DNA from 4 places in the Fictibacillus sp. UD genome. Region 4 is predicted to be linked to each of the others. Evidence: predicted binding sites of a transcription regulator. Region 4 holds the regulator's gene; each other region holds the start of a gene.
The links. Region 4 encodes LexA, which represses DNA repair genes until DNA is damaged. Its sites were predicted from a motif close to CGAACATATGTTCG; they were not measured.
Positions count from the first base shown of each region.

Region 1: uvrB (excinuclease ABC subunit UvrB) is a predicted target of LexA. The motif match lies at 2,016-2,029, and genes of this name have one in related genera.
Region 2: P8610_RS03245 (YolD-like family protein) is a predicted target of LexA. The motif match lies at 2,181-2,194, and genes of this name have one in related genera.
Region 3: P8610_RS02870 (DNA polymerase thumb domain-containing protein) is a predicted target of LexA. The motif match lies at 2,179-2,192, and genes of this name have one in related genera.

Region 1 is NZ_JARUHH010000004.1:188,349-192,507, reverse strand. It holds gene uvrB (excinuclease ABC subunit UvrB) at 1-1,926, opposite strand, end outside; gene P8610_RS09020 (sulfite exporter TauE/SafE family protein) at 2,180-3,052, shown strand; gene P8610_RS09015 (DUF2198 family protein) at 3,069-3,299, opposite strand; gene P8610_RS09010 (hypothetical protein) at 3,544-3,729, shown strand; gene P8610_RS09005 (serine/threonine protein kinase) at 3,756-4,159, shown strand, end outside.
Region 2 is NZ_JARUHH010000001.1:619,157-623,315, forward strand. It holds gene P8610_RS03230 (Glu/Leu/Phe/Val family dehydrogenase) at 1-143, shown strand, start outside; gene P8610_RS03235 (YpdA family putative bacillithiol disulfide reductase) at 245-1,231, shown strand; partial or broken gene P8610_RS03240 (asparaginase) at 1,266-1,754, opposite strand; gene P8610_RS03245 (YolD-like family protein) at 1,951-2,151, opposite strand; gene P8610_RS03250 (DUF4145 domain-containing protein) at 2,392-3,123, shown strand; gene P8610_RS03255 (hypothetical protein) at 3,178-3,507, shown strand; gene P8610_RS03260 (hypothetical protein) at 3,554-3,739, shown strand; gene P8610_RS03265 (SIR2 family protein) at 3,849-4,159, shown strand, end outside.
Region 3 is NZ_JARUHH010000001.1:552,254-556,412, reverse strand. It holds gene P8610_RS02880 (ZIP family metal transporter) at 1-443, shown strand, start outside; gene P8610_RS02875 (YolD-like family protein) at 517-846, opposite strand; gene P8610_RS02870 (DNA polymerase thumb domain-containing protein) at 862-2,118, opposite strand; gene P8610_RS02865 (YqzH family protein) at 2,282-2,482, shown strand; gene P8610_RS02860 (SDR family NAD(P)-dependent oxidoreductase) at 2,724-3,515, opposite strand; gene P8610_RS02855 (MBL fold metallo-hydrolase) at 3,512-4,159, opposite strand, start outside.
Region 4 is NZ_JARUHH010000003.1:305,851-310,009, reverse strand. It holds gene P8610_RS07825 (YveK family protein) at 1-74, opposite strand, end outside; gene P8610_RS07820 (sugar transferase) at 130-753, opposite strand; gene P8610_RS07815 (hypothetical protein) at 765-1,094, opposite strand; gene P8610_RS07810 (hypothetical protein) at 1,325-1,804, shown strand; gene P8610_RS07805 (DUF2642 domain-containing protein) at 1,919-2,167, opposite strand; gene lexA (transcriptional repressor LexA) at 2,319-2,933, opposite strand; gene yneA (cell division suppressor protein YneA) at 3,093-3,359, shown strand; gene P8610_RS07790 (YneB family resolvase-like protein) at 3,380-4,024, shown strand; gene P8610_RS07785 (DUF896 domain-containing protein) at 4,085-4,159, shown strand, end outside.

The DNA.
Region 1 (4,159 bases), on a different contig from region 4:
TTCGAACTGCAAGTTCTTTGCAGCATCTTTCATTTCTTTTTCCATACGCTCGATAAAGGCTTCGCGATCTTTTTTGCTCATTTTTTGCTTAGGAGCTTTTGATCCCGTATACGTTTCTGTTTCTTCCGCAGCTTGTGTTGCACGAATAACATCACGCACTTCTTTTTTGATGGTTGTAGGCGTAATACCGTGCTTTTCATTATGCTCCATCTGTTTCTGACGTCTGCGCTGCGTTTCATCGATTGCAATCTGCATGGATTTTGTAATTTTATCACCATACATAATCACGTGACCGTTCGAGTTACGCGCCGCACGTCCGATCGTCTGAATGAGTGAACGTTCTGAACGTAGAAATCCTTCTTTATCTGCGTCTAAAATAGCGACGAGTGATACTTCTGGGATATCAAGTCCTTCTCGAAGCAAGTTGATCCCAACGAGAACATCAAACACGCCGAGACGGAGGTCACGAATGATCTGAATCCGTTCGAGCGTCTTAATTTCAGAATGAAGATAGCGAACCTTAATACCTAGTTCAACAAAGTAATCGGTAAGATCTTCAGACATTTTCTTCGTTAACGTTGTAACAAGAACTCTTTCGTTTTGCTCGATTCTCTCATTGATCTCGCCAAGCAAGTCATCGATCTGTCCTTTAATCGGACGGACTTCAAGTGTAGGATCTAATAACCCAGTAGGACGAATAATCTGCTCAACAGGCTCTGGAGCATGTTCGAGTTCATACGGACCTGGTGTTGCAGATACATAAATATGCTGAAACTTTGTGTAACGCTCGAATTCTTCAAACGTTAATGGCCGGTTGTCTTTTGCTGAAGGGAGACGGAATCCGTGATCCACAAGCACCCCTTTTCTCGCTTGGTCTCCATTAAACATTCCACGAATTTGCGGAAGTGTAACATGCGATTCATCGATCACGATTAATGAATCGTCCGGAAAGTAGTCAAGCAATGTATAAGGTGTGGATCCTAATGGTCTCAGTGTCAGGTGAACAGAGTAGTTCTCAATTCCTGAACAAAAGCCCATTTCAGCCATCATCTCAAGATCGTACCTTGTTCTCTGTTCGAGTCGCTGTGCTTCTAATAGCTTGCCAGCTTCGTTCAGTTCTTTCAGGCGATCTTCCAGTTCCGCTTCAATGCGTTTGATCGCTACTTTCATTTTCTCTTCACGAGTAACGAAGTGGGATGCAGGGAAAATGGCAACATGATTGCGTTCCCCTAAAATTTCACCAGTTAGGGCGTCCACTTCTGTAATACGGTCGATCTCATCACCAAAAAACTCTACGCGTAAGCAATGTTCGTCACGTGAGGCTGGGAAGATTTCAACCACATCACCTCTGACACGGAACGTACCACGCGTAAAGTTAATGTCGTTACGGTTGTATTGAACATCGACAAGGTCACGAAGAAGCTGATCGCGGTCTTTCTCCATTCCTTCTCTTAAAGAGATCACCATGTCTTTGTATTCTTCAGGAGAACCTAGACCATAAATACAGGACACACTTGCCACAATAATAACGTCTTTTCTTTCGAATAACGATGAAGTGGCAGAGTGACGAAGTTTATCTATTTCGTCGTTGATGCTTGCATCTTTTTCGATGTACGTATCGGAATGAGCAATATATGCTTCTGGCTGATAATAGTCGTAATACGATACAAAATATTCAACTGCATTGTTTGGGAAAAATTCTTTTAACTCACTATAAAGCTGTCCGGCTAGTGTTTTGTTATGAGCAATAACAAGAGTCGGTTTGTTTACTTCCTGAATAACGTTGGAAACCGTAAACGTCTTCCCTGTTCCGGTCGCACCAAGCAAGGTCATACTCTTTTTCCCTGCATTAATATTCTCCACAAGATGCTTGATCGCTGCGGGCTGATCTCCTTGTGGCTGATAGTTAGATTTGATTTCGAACATCTGACTTTGACTCACAAAACCGAACCTCCGTTCCTAAAATCTGGTTACTCAAATTATAGCATAGCACCTAGCTAAAAACCTAATAATTACGAACAAATATTCGCAGAAGTTTCTGGAAAGAAATCAAAGTGTTATACTTAAAGATAGGCGCTTGTTGGGAAATAAATTGTGTGGGGTCTGACCCCATTTCCCGCAAGCAGTACCAAGGGTTGCGGGGAAATTGTAGCAGGTGTGTCCCCAAAAGGAGTTTAAAATGGAATTTTTCTATATACTGCTAGGTTTGTGCATCGGAATCTTTTCTGGCATTTTCGGTATTGGGGGAGGCTTTATTCTGACCCCCGTTTTAATTTTGTTCGGCATTCCGCCTCTTTCAGCGATCGGTACCAGTCTCATGTATTCAATCGGGACGAGTGTTTCTGGGGTTGCGGCGCATCTAAAATACAAGAATATTATATGGAAAACGGCCGCTGTTTTGGGATCAGTTGGAATTATCGCTACTCAAATCGCTCATCCGCTTGTGGTATGGCTTGAGAAGATGGGGTATGACGATACAGTAATCCCTGTGTTTTATATTGTGCTTCTTGCCTACTTTGCCCTTTCCCTGCTTTATAAGCAGTCAAAACGCAAGAATACAGCGAATGCATCCACTGAAATTCATTTTTCTTGGATCAAAGCAATCTTTATTGGATTTACAGGCGGGTTCATTTCTACAACATTGGGTGTTGGCGGAGGATTTGTAATGGTACCGATGCTCATCTCTTTAATGAAATTCCCTTCTAGAAAAGCTGTAGGCACGAGCTTAGTCAGTGTATTCTTGATTGTTACTGCTGGATTCTTGACGTATGCCTCATCCGTTCAACTAGACTATAAGCTCGGGATTTTACTCATTCTTGGCGCTTTAGTCGGTACTCAGCTTGGTGCAAAGCTTACGACTATCTATACAAGCGAACAGATACAAAAGTATTTAGGTGCACTATACATCACAATATTAATTTCAGTTGTCCTTAAACTTGTACACTTTGATAAAGTTGGACTTGGTGTAATTACACTTTATGTGTTAACGATGCTTGTTCATTTCTTTAAAAAAACGATTTCGCATACAAAAAGAAAGACGTCTACCTCGTGAAGGTGACGTCTTTTTTCTATCTTACTTTTCTTTTTTGTTTATTATAAATTTTGAGACCCAGGAAAAACCCTATGATCGTAAAAATGACAGCAACGATTTGGAGAGGTAAAGGCTGATTCAACCCATCAAAACCAAAAATTAAAATAATAATCGTTATTCCTAACGGCAAGTATTTTGTAAACAGCACTCTATTAAAAAGCAGCTGCAGAAATACAGGCAACAAAGCTGCAAAAACATACTCCAACATGAAACGAAAAACCCCTCTCCTTGAACAACCCAAAAACATAGCTTTTGTAAACGTTCATATATACCTCTCTAAATTTAACAAAACTCTCTAGACAAAAACAAGGAAATTATTGAGGGAAATAAATTGTTTGGGGTCAGACCCCATTTCCCAAGATGAAACTTTCTGTTTAAAAGTACGTACAGTAGGATATTGCTTAAAAGGCACGAATATCCTAAACAAACAGATCGAAGGAGATGGTTTAATCATGTTAATGAAGCTACTAAAATCGTTATTGGGACATAAAAGCTACAAAAAATACAGCAGTTCTGGTTACAAATACAAAAAGAAATATAAGAAATACAGCAGCAGTGATTTTGGAAAGAAACATTATGGCGGATACGGACACAAGCATTATAAGAAGAAAAAGAGAAGCAGCTTCTTTAGCAGCTGATCCTCATCTCTTATTAACAACTTATTATGATTACTGAATGGTGGAAAGGTCTTCAACGCTTGGTCTACGACAGGCCACTTAAGGCAGATTTCCTGATTCATGGCCGGTACAAAATTAAAGAAGTGCTTGGGATGGGTAGTTACGGGATAACTTATATAGCAGTTGATATTCAAACAAAGGAAGCAATCGTATTAAAGCAGCTCAGGACGACTAAAGCGAAAACAGACAGCGGTCTTCATTCTTTTCAAAGAGAGTCCCAAATGCTAAAGGCATTGCAGCACCAACACGTTCCAAAGCTTCTAGACGAATTTCAGAATGAACACGGCTTCTTTATCGCTATGGAATGGATCAATGGTGACACGTTTGAGGACTTGATTTTCCGAGATCAGAAAACCTATAGTGAAGAGGAAACGATACAACTATTGGTGGA
Region 2 (4,159 bases), on a different contig from region 4:
AAAAGTTAGAAAAAGTTATGGTAAAGTCGTTTGAAACAGTTTATACCACTGCCATGAACCGAAAAGTAAACATGAGACTAGCTGCATATATGGTTGGTGTTCGTAAGATGGCTGAGGCTTCTCGCTTCAGAGGATGGATTTAAATTTTTGCAAACTTATACTAAATCTCCTATCATTGATGATAGGAGATTTTTTTTGGCATGATAATAAAAGAACATTAGCGTTTTTTTGGAGTGGTGAAGAATTGAAGATTGAAGTCTGTATTATCGGTGGAGGGCCTTGTGGGCTAGCAGCTGCTATTGCCCTGCAAAAGAAAGGCATATCGTATTGTGTGATTGAAAAAGGGAATGTTGTGAACACCATTTATCAATATCCGACCCATCAAACGTTTTTCAGCTCAAGCGAAAAACTTGAAATTGGGGATTTCCCCTTTGTGCACGAACAAAGAAAGCCTAAAAGGATTCATGCGTTAACGTATTATCGTGAAGTCGTAAAGAGAAACAAGCTTCATGTACGCACATTTGAAAAAGCGAAATCTGTTACAAAAAGGTCAGATGGTAAATTTACCATTCAAACAATAAATAGAAAAAAAGAGACATTGTTCTATGAAGCGAAATGGGTAATTATTGCAACTGGTTATTATGACAACCCTAATTTAATGAACATTGAAGGAGAAGATCTTCCTCATGTCTTTCATTATTTTAATGAGGGTCATCCTTTCTATGATCTTGATGTAGCTGTGATTGGCGGGAAGAATTCAGCGATAGATGCAGCCCTTGAACTTGAAAAAGCAGGAGCTCGTCCTCATGTCTTTTATAGAGGCAGTGAATATTCACCAAGTATAAAGCCTTGGGTGCTTCCGGAATTTGAGGCTGGAGTTAAAACAGGCAATATTCAAATGACATTTAACGCTTCTGTAAATAAAATTACCGATGATGGCATTTATGTGAATGAAAGTGGGGAAGAGAAGTATTACCCGTTTCATGCTGTATTTGCTATGACAGGTTATCATCCTGATCATAAGTTTCTTTCTAATATGGGAGTAAGCATACAGGAAGAAACAGGGCGGCCTTGTTTTTCCGAAGAAACGATGGAGACAAACGTTGAAGGGCTATTTATAGCAGGTGTTATTGCAGCAGGTAATAATGCAAATGAAATCTTTATTGAAAATGGAAGATTTCACGGTGAGATGATCGCTAAAACGATTGAAGAAAGAAATAGAAACCGGTAATCCCTAAATGCGGGTTATCGGTTTCTTTGTTGTGCTATTCAAGGAAAAGCTGTTGCAGTTGATTACAGTCACTCGTGTTTTCGAGTGCGATCATCAGCTTTAAACGTGCTTTTTGTCCATTTAAACCGTTTGAGAAGATGGCACCTAGTTCTTTCAGATGTTTTCCTCCACCTTCATAGGAGTATATATCTTGTGCGATTCCGTTAAAGCATCTAGAAACGAGTACAACTGGTATTCCATTTGATATGAGTTCTTTTAACGCGGGAACCGTCGCAGGCGGCAAGTTGCCTTGTCCTAAAGCTTCAATGACGACTCCGTCTGTAGCGTTTGTTGCGGCTTTTATCAAACTGCCGTCCATTCCTGCATATGCTTTTAGTAAGATGACATTTTTAGAAAATTTCTTAACGTGAAATGAACTGGATTTCAGTGGTGTATGATGAAACAGAACCCCTCTTTTTGTAACAATTCCGATCGGTCCATATTGAGGACTCTGAAAAGTAGCAATGTTACTTGTATGTAATTTGTTTTACTAACAAAAAAGCGACAGTAAATTCGTTTTTTCGACAAGAGAATGGTCTATCCCCTTAGCTTTTATTTATATTTTTTATTTTTGAAAAATCAATTGTATGAAGACAATTATTAAAATCCTTAATACGAAATTCATTCTTATTTTGATAAATAAAGTGAATATAACCAGATAATTCAATTAACCTTTTGTTTTAATACAATGTAAACCTTAAAGGGAAGTGGAATTCCATTGCTTCAAGGATCAATTCGTTCATATTATCCATTTGTTGTTCATCTACGTTAGGTTCAGGTATATCGTAATACTCCTCATGTATGTATTTTCTTAATTCCTTAACATGTTCAGGTAGCATCAAACTTGTCCACTTAATGTTACCCCGATCTCGAATAGTCATAATATCACTCCTTTAGTAATATCATAACACGAACAAATGTTCTTAAAAGGTGTAATTTAATTGATTAATTTGTCTTTGTTTTTTTGTTATTATAAAAAAACGTTATTTTTATGCAGTTTTTAGCCTCATGGATACCCCTAATTGAGTACAAAAACCTAGCATGTCATTTTACACACCCATTAAAAATTATTTATAGTAAGTAATTCCCTTTAACTGTAAGATAAAAGTGGGTGATATAGTGTGAATAAATTAGAAGAAAAAGTTTATTGTAATGTATGTAAAGGTGCTAGAAATCATCATATTTTAAAGACTCATAGTGAGGTTGCTGATTATCATTCAGACATACACTGGCATGCGAAATATCACATAGTTCAATGTATGGGTTGTGACACAGTTGCTTTTGTTGAACAATATGGTGATGAGGATACTTGGGATTATAATGAATATACAGGTGAAAGAGAATGGAAAGATATTTTTAAGGTATTTCCAGAAGAGCCACCAAAACCGTCCAGAGATGATTTTTTCCTTGGAGATTATAAGTTGAAAATAAAAAACTTTAATCATGTTGATCCTGAATTGAAAGAATTGTATTCACAAATAGTACAAGTTTTTAATCAGCGTTTTAACATTTTATGTGCAGCGGGCTTGAGAACTTTAATTGAAGCAATTTGTCTTAAAACTAATATAACGGGTGGAAGACTTTATGATGAAGATAAAAAAGTTAAAGTCTCTAGAAAAGGTAATGAAGTATATTCCACATCCCTTGAAGGTAAGATATATGGATTGTATGAAAAACAGTTAATTCTATGGGATCAATGTAGAATTTTACAGGAAATTAGGGATATAGGAAATAGTGCAGTGCATGAAATAGAAATTCCTTGTATTAAAACTCTTAGACCTGCAATCATTATTGTAGAAGGAATATTTGAAAGTATTTATGAGTTGAGAGAAAAAAGTTTGGTTAAAAAGTAGAAGGAATTTTTTTCCTTTTTGTCGTATTTAGTAGACAAAGGGGAGGTATGTAAAATGAATAGTGATAAAAAGGCAGAAATACGTATTTCTGAAGCAAAAGCATGGCTTAAGGAATTGAAAGAAGAAAATAGTAAATTAGAACAAGAATTAGACTCAATGGAAATTAAAGTTGAACGTTTACGAGCAAGATATGAATTAGCAGAAAAAACTTTTAGACGTTCTTCCATGGAAAGAATTAAAGAAGATAATGTAACTCCTTTATCCGAAAGCCTTCAGGCTCTGAAAAAAGAATACGAGAAAATACAGGTTGATAACAACCAAAAAATTATTGCGAATGAAAAACTAATAGAGAATATTGAAGCAGTAATTAAAGTTAATTCTTGATAACAAGGCACTCTGTTAGGAGTGCTTTAATTTTGTAGGAGGATATATGAGTTTTATTAGAAGAGTGTTTTCTAATTACGTTCATAAAAAAATGACTAGCGAAGAATCTAAGTCAATTATTCTCGGTACATTTTGCATTCTTTGTGATGACTTTAGATCAGATGAACAAAAAGTCAAAATGATTGAAGATGTATTTAAAAAAGTCTATTTAAATCAAGAAAAAACACTCTGAAAATTAGGGTGTTTCTATATTTATAGAGATATTATTTTAATGTGTAATCATAGGATGAATTAGTTAAAAATGGTATAATTTATTTAACTTTTAAAAACGAGGGGATTCTATGCATATCAAAGATTTTATCAGTAATTTTAAAAACCATCCTGTACTTTTTATTGGCACTGGGATGAGTCTTAGATATTTAGAGAATTCATATACGTGGGACGGATTACTCGCTTACATTTCTAAACAAATTAAAGGAACAAATGAATTCTATTTTGATTTGAAATCAAAATATGAAAAAGACGGTACTTTTGATTACACTTTGATTGCAAAAGACTTGGAAAAAGAGTTCAACGATACTTTGATTAAAGAAAGAGATGGTGAATTTAAGGAAATTAATGATTTGTTTTATGAAAACATGGAGAAAGAAAT
Region 3 (4,159 bases), on a different contig from region 4:
TTGATTCAAAGGCTTTTCTTGTTATTGCTGCGATAACACTGCATAACTTACCTGAGGGACTTTCTGTTGGTGTCAGCTATGCGAGTGATAATACAGGACTGGGCGGTTTGATTGCATTCGCGATTGGTCTTCAGAACGCACCTGAGGGAATGCTTGTGGCACTTTTTTTGATTCATCAGAAGATGAACAGAATAAAAGCGTTCGTTATTGCAACGTTAACAGGTGCTGTTGAAATCGTCACCGCGATGCTTGGCTACCTTTTAACTTCGTATGTGGAGAACCTTGTGCCATATGGTCTTTCTTTTGCAGCCGGTGCTATGCTCTTTATCGTATACAAAGAGCTCATTCCTGAAAGCCATGGAGACGGCCACGCACGTTCTGCTACATTATCATTTATTGCGGGGCTATTGATCATGATCTACTTAACACAGATTTTCGGATGATAATAAAAGGCTGTTAAAAGACCTTTTTAAAATGGCGTAATTAAAAACTGGCCCTGCATCGGACCAGTTTTTTTTATGCGTAATCAATATTCATAATTTCCGTGACTTTTAGGATATGCATCTTATCGGCCTCATCCATCACACGTAATTCCTTTTTGAATTCATCTACGTAATGAACCTGCCCCTTAATCTCAGCACTTCTTCCTTTTTCAAAATACGTAAACTTTAATGTTTGATTCTCCTCCATCGCGACACAGATTGTCTCATTAAATTCTTCGTACTTTTGTTCATCTAGTTCGGGTTTTCGCCCGTAATCCAGACCGTCCTGATGTTCTCTTAACATTTTCACGTGTTCCGGCAGCATCATCGCCGTCCACTTAATAGTGCCTCTGTCACGAATCACTGTTCGCCCTCCTCCCTATGCCTTATGTCCGCCTAAAAGCCGGCTTCTGTATAAAGCTGTTCCTCCTCTTGTATAGGAAACAGCCCGCAAAAGAGAGTTGGAGCCGTGTTTTTGCCGAATATCGTCCATCACATAGCCAATTTTTCTTTTTTGTGGATGATCTAAAGAAAATAAAGTAAGCTGTGTTTCTGTATCTTCAGAGACGTTGGAAAGAGCGATTGAAATCTTGCGCACCGTCTCTCCCTGATAAAAAGTTCGAAGCAAATCCAGACAAACTTTATAGAGCTCCATCGTAATATTAGTAGGCTGATCGATTGATTTGGAACGGTGGAAGCCTCCTCCTCCTTCATCTTTGCTGTATCCTAATCCAAAGCTGATGGTCCTCCCTGCTTTTCTTGCTCGTCTAGCACGTCTTGCCACCTCTTCGCACATCTCTAAAATGACGTGTTTAATCTCGTTTAAATCTGTATAGTCTCGCAGTAAGATCTGGCTCTTTCCATAGCTGATCTGTCCTTGAAGAATAGGAGCGCCAATCTCAGACAGATCCACTCCCCAAGCATGGTAGTAGAGCTGATTTCCCATGATACCGAACTTTTTCTCTAAAAGCTCCAGGGGATAATGCGCCAGATCACCTACTGTTACAATCCCCATTCTGTTTAACGTACGTTCCACTCGCGACCCGATGCCCCACATCTGACTTAAAGGAGCTAGAGGCCATAGCTTCGTTTCTACATCTTCGTATCGCCATTCGGCTACGCCTTTTTTCTTTGCCTCTAGATCTAGACAAAGCTTTGACATGAGCATGTTTGGACCAATTCCAATCGCGCACGGCAACCCAAACTCTCTCCAGATGTCACGCCGGATTCTTTCTGCGAGTTCTTGTGCGCTTCCCCATAATTTTTCTGTTCCATCGGCTTGAAGAAAACTTTCATCTACGCTGTATGTGTGTATGGACTCAGGCGGAACATAACGGTGCAGCAATTTCGTAATTTCCATTGATCTCTCTAGAAAAAAAGCCATCTGTGCGTTTACAATGATGATGTCTTTATTTTTGGGGATTTCAAAAAGCCTGCTTCCTGTCCGGATACCAAAATCGGCTTTTAATCGCGGAGAAGCAGCAAGCACGACACTGCCTTGCCGTTCTGTATCCCCTACTACTGCCAAATGACACGTCAGCGGATTTAATCCTAAGCGCACAGCAGCACAGCTCGCATAAAAACTTTTCATATCCATACATAAGATGGTGCGCTTTGGCATTTCATCATAGTTCATTTGTCACAACTCCTTCGCCTTTTACGAACATCTGTTCCTTATATGTATACCCATTTTAACCGAATGTATGTTCTTATAACAATGGTAATTTTTTCAGCAAATTTTGCAGATTGACGTTTTTTACTCAAAAGTCTAGGATTTATAAGGAAAGACAGGTGAAAAAATGGACCGCTCTTTGTTAAGAAAAATGATCGTACAGTCGTTAAAGAGATACTTATGGGAAGAAGAAGATTGCATATTAACAGATACTGAATGGAATGAGCTTGAGGAGAAGATCCTGGGGCAGATGAGCGAAGAGGATCAGAAAGAGGCTGTTTATACTATTATTCAAGACGTTGTTTATGAATTTTTTACAAATAAATAAACAGGTTCTTTATGAAAACAGAACCTGTGCTAAGTGAGGAGATCAAATCTGAGAGATCAATGTGGAGTTTCGGGTGGCAACCCTTGAGTTTGAGCTTCAATCCACGAGTTTCAAGCTTCAATCCACGAGTTTCAAGCTTCAATCCACATATTTTGGCCTTCAATCCACGAGTGCTCTTGATTCTCTTATTATGATGCTATACTTCCCACTCAATTAGTTAACATAATATAATTATAGTCGTCTACTTTTGGCGAAACGATTTTCCGCCTAATGTTTCGATCAATTTTGGCATCACTTGGTACATTGTGCTCCCGACATTCATCCACCAAGGCAGATTAATCTCACGTACAGGACGTTCCATCGCCTTTACGATTTTTTCGGAAACATGGGAAGGCTGAAGCATCATTTTTTGAACATTTTTTACGTAATTTCCTGACTGGTCCGCAAGCGTAAAGAAGTCTGTCGCTATTGGTCCCGGATTGATGGTTGTCACGTCGACCCCCTTATGAGCAACTTCGAGACGCAAACCGTTTGAGAAACCTAGAACAGCATGTTTAGTGGCTGCATACACGCTTGATTTCGGTGTTGAGATCTTGCCGGCTTGTGAAGCGATATTCACGATGTGTCCGCTCCCTCTTTGAAGCATATGAGGCAGAAGTGCTCTCGTACACGCCATTAAACCAAGAACGTTCGTTGAAAACATACCCTCAATATTCTTCCAAGGTGACTGGGCAAATTCTTCGAAGATGCCGTAGCCAGCGTTGTTCACTAAAATATGTATGTGTGGATGTTCCTTTAAAATCTGTGAGAATACGACATCCACGGTTTCTTGGTTTGAAACATCCAGTATGTAGTATGGTGCAGTGATATTGGTTTCTTTTAAGATCATTTCCTGAACTGCTTTTAGCTGATCTTCTCTTCTTGCGGTCAGGATGGGGATAGCCCCTTTTTTAGCAACATCCATAGCAAGGCGGGCACCAAGTCCCCCCGATGCTCCTGTGATCAAAACGACTTTTCCGTTCAGTGTATTCATCTTACAACTCCTGTTCTGCGATAATAAAAAGCTGCTTTCTCTTTATCTATTGACACTCTTCCTTCAGATTCAAGAAGGTCAAGGTGGCCTGCAACTTCCGAGACAACCAAACCCAGCTGCTTTTCATATAATTTAGGAAAAAGACGTGCACACAGCTCAAATACGGTCAAAGGCTCATCACTTAACAAATGTTCAAGAGCTTTTGCCCGCTCGTTATGATCGAGCAGCCTTTTCCTGATTAAATCGTGAGCGTTCGTAAAAGGTTCGCCATGACCAGGATAAACCATTTCTAAATGTAATGCTAAAAGATGTTGAAGAGTCTCACGGTATTGAAGCAGCGTTTTAGGACGCTCGGTTCCACCCATTGGTGGCGGTTCTAGGAGAGCATTGGATGAAATATGCGGCAAAAGAACGTCCCCGCCGATTAAGGTTCCCTCCCTTTCACTGTAAAGCGACAGATGGTCTGGCGCATGACCAGGCGTCTTTAAAAAGACAAATCCTTCATGACCAGGAACCGCATCCCCTGGCGCGGGAAGAATATCAGGAACGAATGGGTTTGAAAACGTTCGATATTTACGGAGCTTTACCAATTCGATTCTTCCTAGTGAATTGGGTACTCCAAAAGAATCATAAAGGTTTATATA
Region 4 (4,159 bases):
AACAGAACGATGATCCAACCTCTTTCCCAAATAACGGCTAAGAAACCCCATAAACTTAATGAACCTTTATTCATAGATTCTCTCCCTTTCTGAAAATAAGTAACTTAACTAAATCACGCTGTAAATTCTTCATTCGAAGGGGTGTTTTTTGGGATCCTTACACTTTTTATGCCCCTTAAACTGATCTCGCGTGACATGGCCGGGATGGTTGATTCCTTTTGACTTTAATGCTATCGGGATGGTTTTTATAAGAATCTTTATATCGAGCCAAAGAGATTGGTTATGGACATACCACAGGTCTAAAGCAAAGGTTTGATCCCAAGAGTTTTGGTTTCGTCCGTTCACTTGGGCCCATCCCGTCAATCCTGGTTTAACATTATGCCTTTTACGCTGGTTCGTTGTGTACAAAGGAAGATATTCCAACAATAATGGTCTAGGACCTACAAGACTCATGTCACCCTTCAAAACGTTATACAACTGAGGGATTTCATCAATGCTGAACTTCCGAAGCCATTTTCCATAAGGAGTGAGCCGTTCCTTGTCTGGGAGAAGTTCTCCGTCAACTCCTGTGATCGATTTCATGGTCCTGAGTTTATAAAGGAGGAATGGTTTTTCATAAAGTCCCGGACGCCACTGTGTATATAGAACAGGGGGACCAAGCTTTAAACGGACACCAATCGATGCCAGTAGAAGCAAAGGTCCGAGAATCACGAGAAGTATAAAAGATCCTATAACATCCATTAAACGTTTCAGCTGCTGGTTGTTCATTTCGATGATTTCCTGTTTACATCTCTTATAGGCATAAAAGGTTCAGCAACTTCCACACCAATAAGATTCCCCCAGGAGGCAGCGGTGTAGGGACGTAAATCGAATTGATAATGGGAGATCGCCTTCTGCTTTTTTTTCAGTTGATTCGTGATTTCGAGATTGACGTTTGGAATAAACCGGTTCTGTGCCTGCGTTTCCCATTCTGTGGAAGAGCCTTCAATGACTACGAACACGTAGATATCTTTTGCTTTTAAGTGGTTGATATTGGCACCGCCTACTCCTAAAACTTCATCATCTAGATGAGATGCAAATACCGATGCTTTCATCGAATAACCTCCATCCTATATGGGTTCATTTCGCAGATGAACAAATATGACCCCAGATTAGACAACAGACACCTAAACTACTCCGGAACGCGACTTCCATATGCTCCTTTTAGCAAATTGAGCATATGTCACCACCTACACCTTTTGTATATGACCCGATAGATAAAGTGTGAATGAATAGTTACACGCAACAAGTTCTTTGTTCATATATCATAGCGAGGAGGGATTGCATGAACATCATTCGGTGGATAAGCGTCATTGTATTAGCAGTCATCTTATGTCTGGTCATTTGGAAAGGAGCTAGTGAGAATCAAAGACTTTCGGAAAGTCTGGACATTAATAACATAACACCTGGTTCTCTTGCAGATCGGGTGACATATCCTTTACAATTAACCGATTCTGAGTGGGAAAACTTGACGGAATCGTATCAGTACTTTCATGAGCAAGGCATTTTGGTTGAAGATACATGGATAAAGAGATCTGATAACAAACAATTATCTTTGACAGATGTCCTTGTCAGTCATCAGGAGATACAAAAGGGATTGCAAAAGTATATTCAGGAATTGCAAGAGAAGAACCTCAAACATACTGATCAAATCCACTCGTTGCGTATTGATCTTACTGAACTGCAGGAAAGGATCGGGATGAAGAATCAGTCCAAGGACGCTGATACTAAAGCTGAAACTAAAGCTGATGGTAAAGGGGAATAAACCCAAGACAACTTAGCCTTAAAAGCAATAAGACAAAGGACAGAAGCACCCCTTATATGAGCGTGTATAAAATACCACACCCCTGACAATTTTTTTCAGGGGTGTGGTATTTTATTAAACAGGCATTATAGAAACAATTTGTTGAATTCGAACAAAAAAAGTAGAGTCGCCTCCAGCACTTAATGCAATGTGATCAGGCTGTACTTCGACAAGAACGCCTCTAATCGTATCTTTAGTTGTTTCTACTACTAGATCTTTACCTACTACTGATCGCAGTCGATTTACAACGAAGGGATCTACTAACGTCAAATACTGAGTGTTCAGATTTTGGTTCCTTGTCTGATCATAAGGGTTATAGTACATTTTTATTCCTCCTGTATGGGTATCCATACAGCATATGCATACATAAAGAGGGAGGAGAGGGAGAAATGGTGATAACATAAAATAGAGAAGCCGCATAACGTTAAGCGGCTTCTCTTTTATATGTCTCTTTTTAAATTTTAATCAATTTAATTTAGTGAATACTTCTATATACTCCGATTACTTTACCTAGTATCGTACAGCTTTGCAGTATAATCGGCTCCATTGAGGAATTCTCTGGCTGCAGACGAATGTGATTACTTTCTTTAAAGAACCGTTTTACCGTTGCTTCGTCTTCATCAGTCATAGCTACGATGATATCTCCGTTATTGGCAGTAGGCTGTTGTTTTACAACAACTAAGTCCTTATTGAAAATACCTGCTTCAATCATACTGTCTCCGACTACAGACAGCATAAACACATTCTCGTCACCTACAACATGTTCAGGCAATGGAAAATATTCTTCTACGTTCTCGATCGCACTTATTGGAAGCCCCGCTGTTACTTTACCGATTACAGGGATAGAGACTGAACGAACGGAAGGAATATTGTCTTCAAGGCCTAATACTTCAATCGCTCTAGGTTTTGTTGGATCTCTGCGAATAAGCCCTTTTTTTTCAAGTCTAGCTAAATGTCCGTGAACTGTAGAGCTTGAAGCAAGACCTACCGCTTCCCCAATTTCTCGAACGGAAGGGGGATATCCTTTTTGTGAAACTTCCTCTTTTATGAAAGCCAGGATATCCAATTGTCGTCTGGATAACTTAGTCATTTTAAGCACCTCACCGAATTTTTTATCTATAAAAAGTATAGCATGGGGAATAAAGAGATACAAACATAAGTTCGAAAAATTAGTTGACACCGAACAAACGTTCCAGTTATTATAATATCATAAGATGCGAACAAACGTTTGTTGGAAGGGGATATCACAATGAAACAAGGGACAATGCATGTTATTGTATTTTTAGGGTTGTTAGGTGGTATATTTTTTACGTTATCAAATCTTGCATCACAAGAAGCTCAATATATTGAAGTAACCATACAAGAGGGAGATTCACTTTGGAGTCTTTCCGAAGAATATAACGCCAAACACCATTATTCCAACTGGGAGTTTATACAATGGGTCGAAAAGAAGAACAGCGTAAATGCGTCAGCTGTATTTCCAGGGCAGAAAGTAATCATACCAGTAAATAAATAGACAAAGCGGGTTTTGGGCAAATGAAAGCTATTATATACTGTAGAGTAAGTACTGAAAAAGAAGAACAACTCACATCTATTGAAAGACAGGAAGCTGAATTAAAAAAGTTAGCAAAACAATTTGGTTTTGAAGTAATAGCATGTTTTAGTGAGAGGGCAAGCGGATATTCGCTTGATCGCGAAGAATTATTAAACGTGCTTGATTTGGCAAGAGACGGTGAATTTAACTGCCTTCTCATTCAAGATGATACTCGGCTAGGAAGAGGAAAGGCAAAGATGGCTATTCTCCATCAGTTAATGAAATACAATATTAAAGTTTATACACTGTCCAATAACGGAGAATACACGTTGACTGAAGCAGATGAAATGGTGCTGGAGATCGTCTCCACTGTGGAAGAGTATCAACGTAAGCTTCACAATATGAAAATAAGGCGCGGCATGAGAAAAGCGGTTAAAGATGGTTATAAACCGCAGAGGAATTTAAGTAACAACACAAGTGGCGGGCGAGACAAAAAAGAAGTGCCAATTTCTGAAATTGTTCGCTTAAAGAACATGAAACTGACTTTTCATGACATAGCATTAACGCTAAAAGGATTAGGTTTCAATGTATCAAAAGCCACCGTACATAGAAGATACAAAGAACACATGGAAAATACAGATAACTAGAAATTCCTTTCATACTGCTGTAGGATAGAATGAAGAATGCTGCAAAAGGAGTTTTTAATCATGTTATCAAAAGATAAAATGCAAAGAATAAATGAACTGTCTAGAAAGTCAAAACAAACGGAATTGACATCAGCA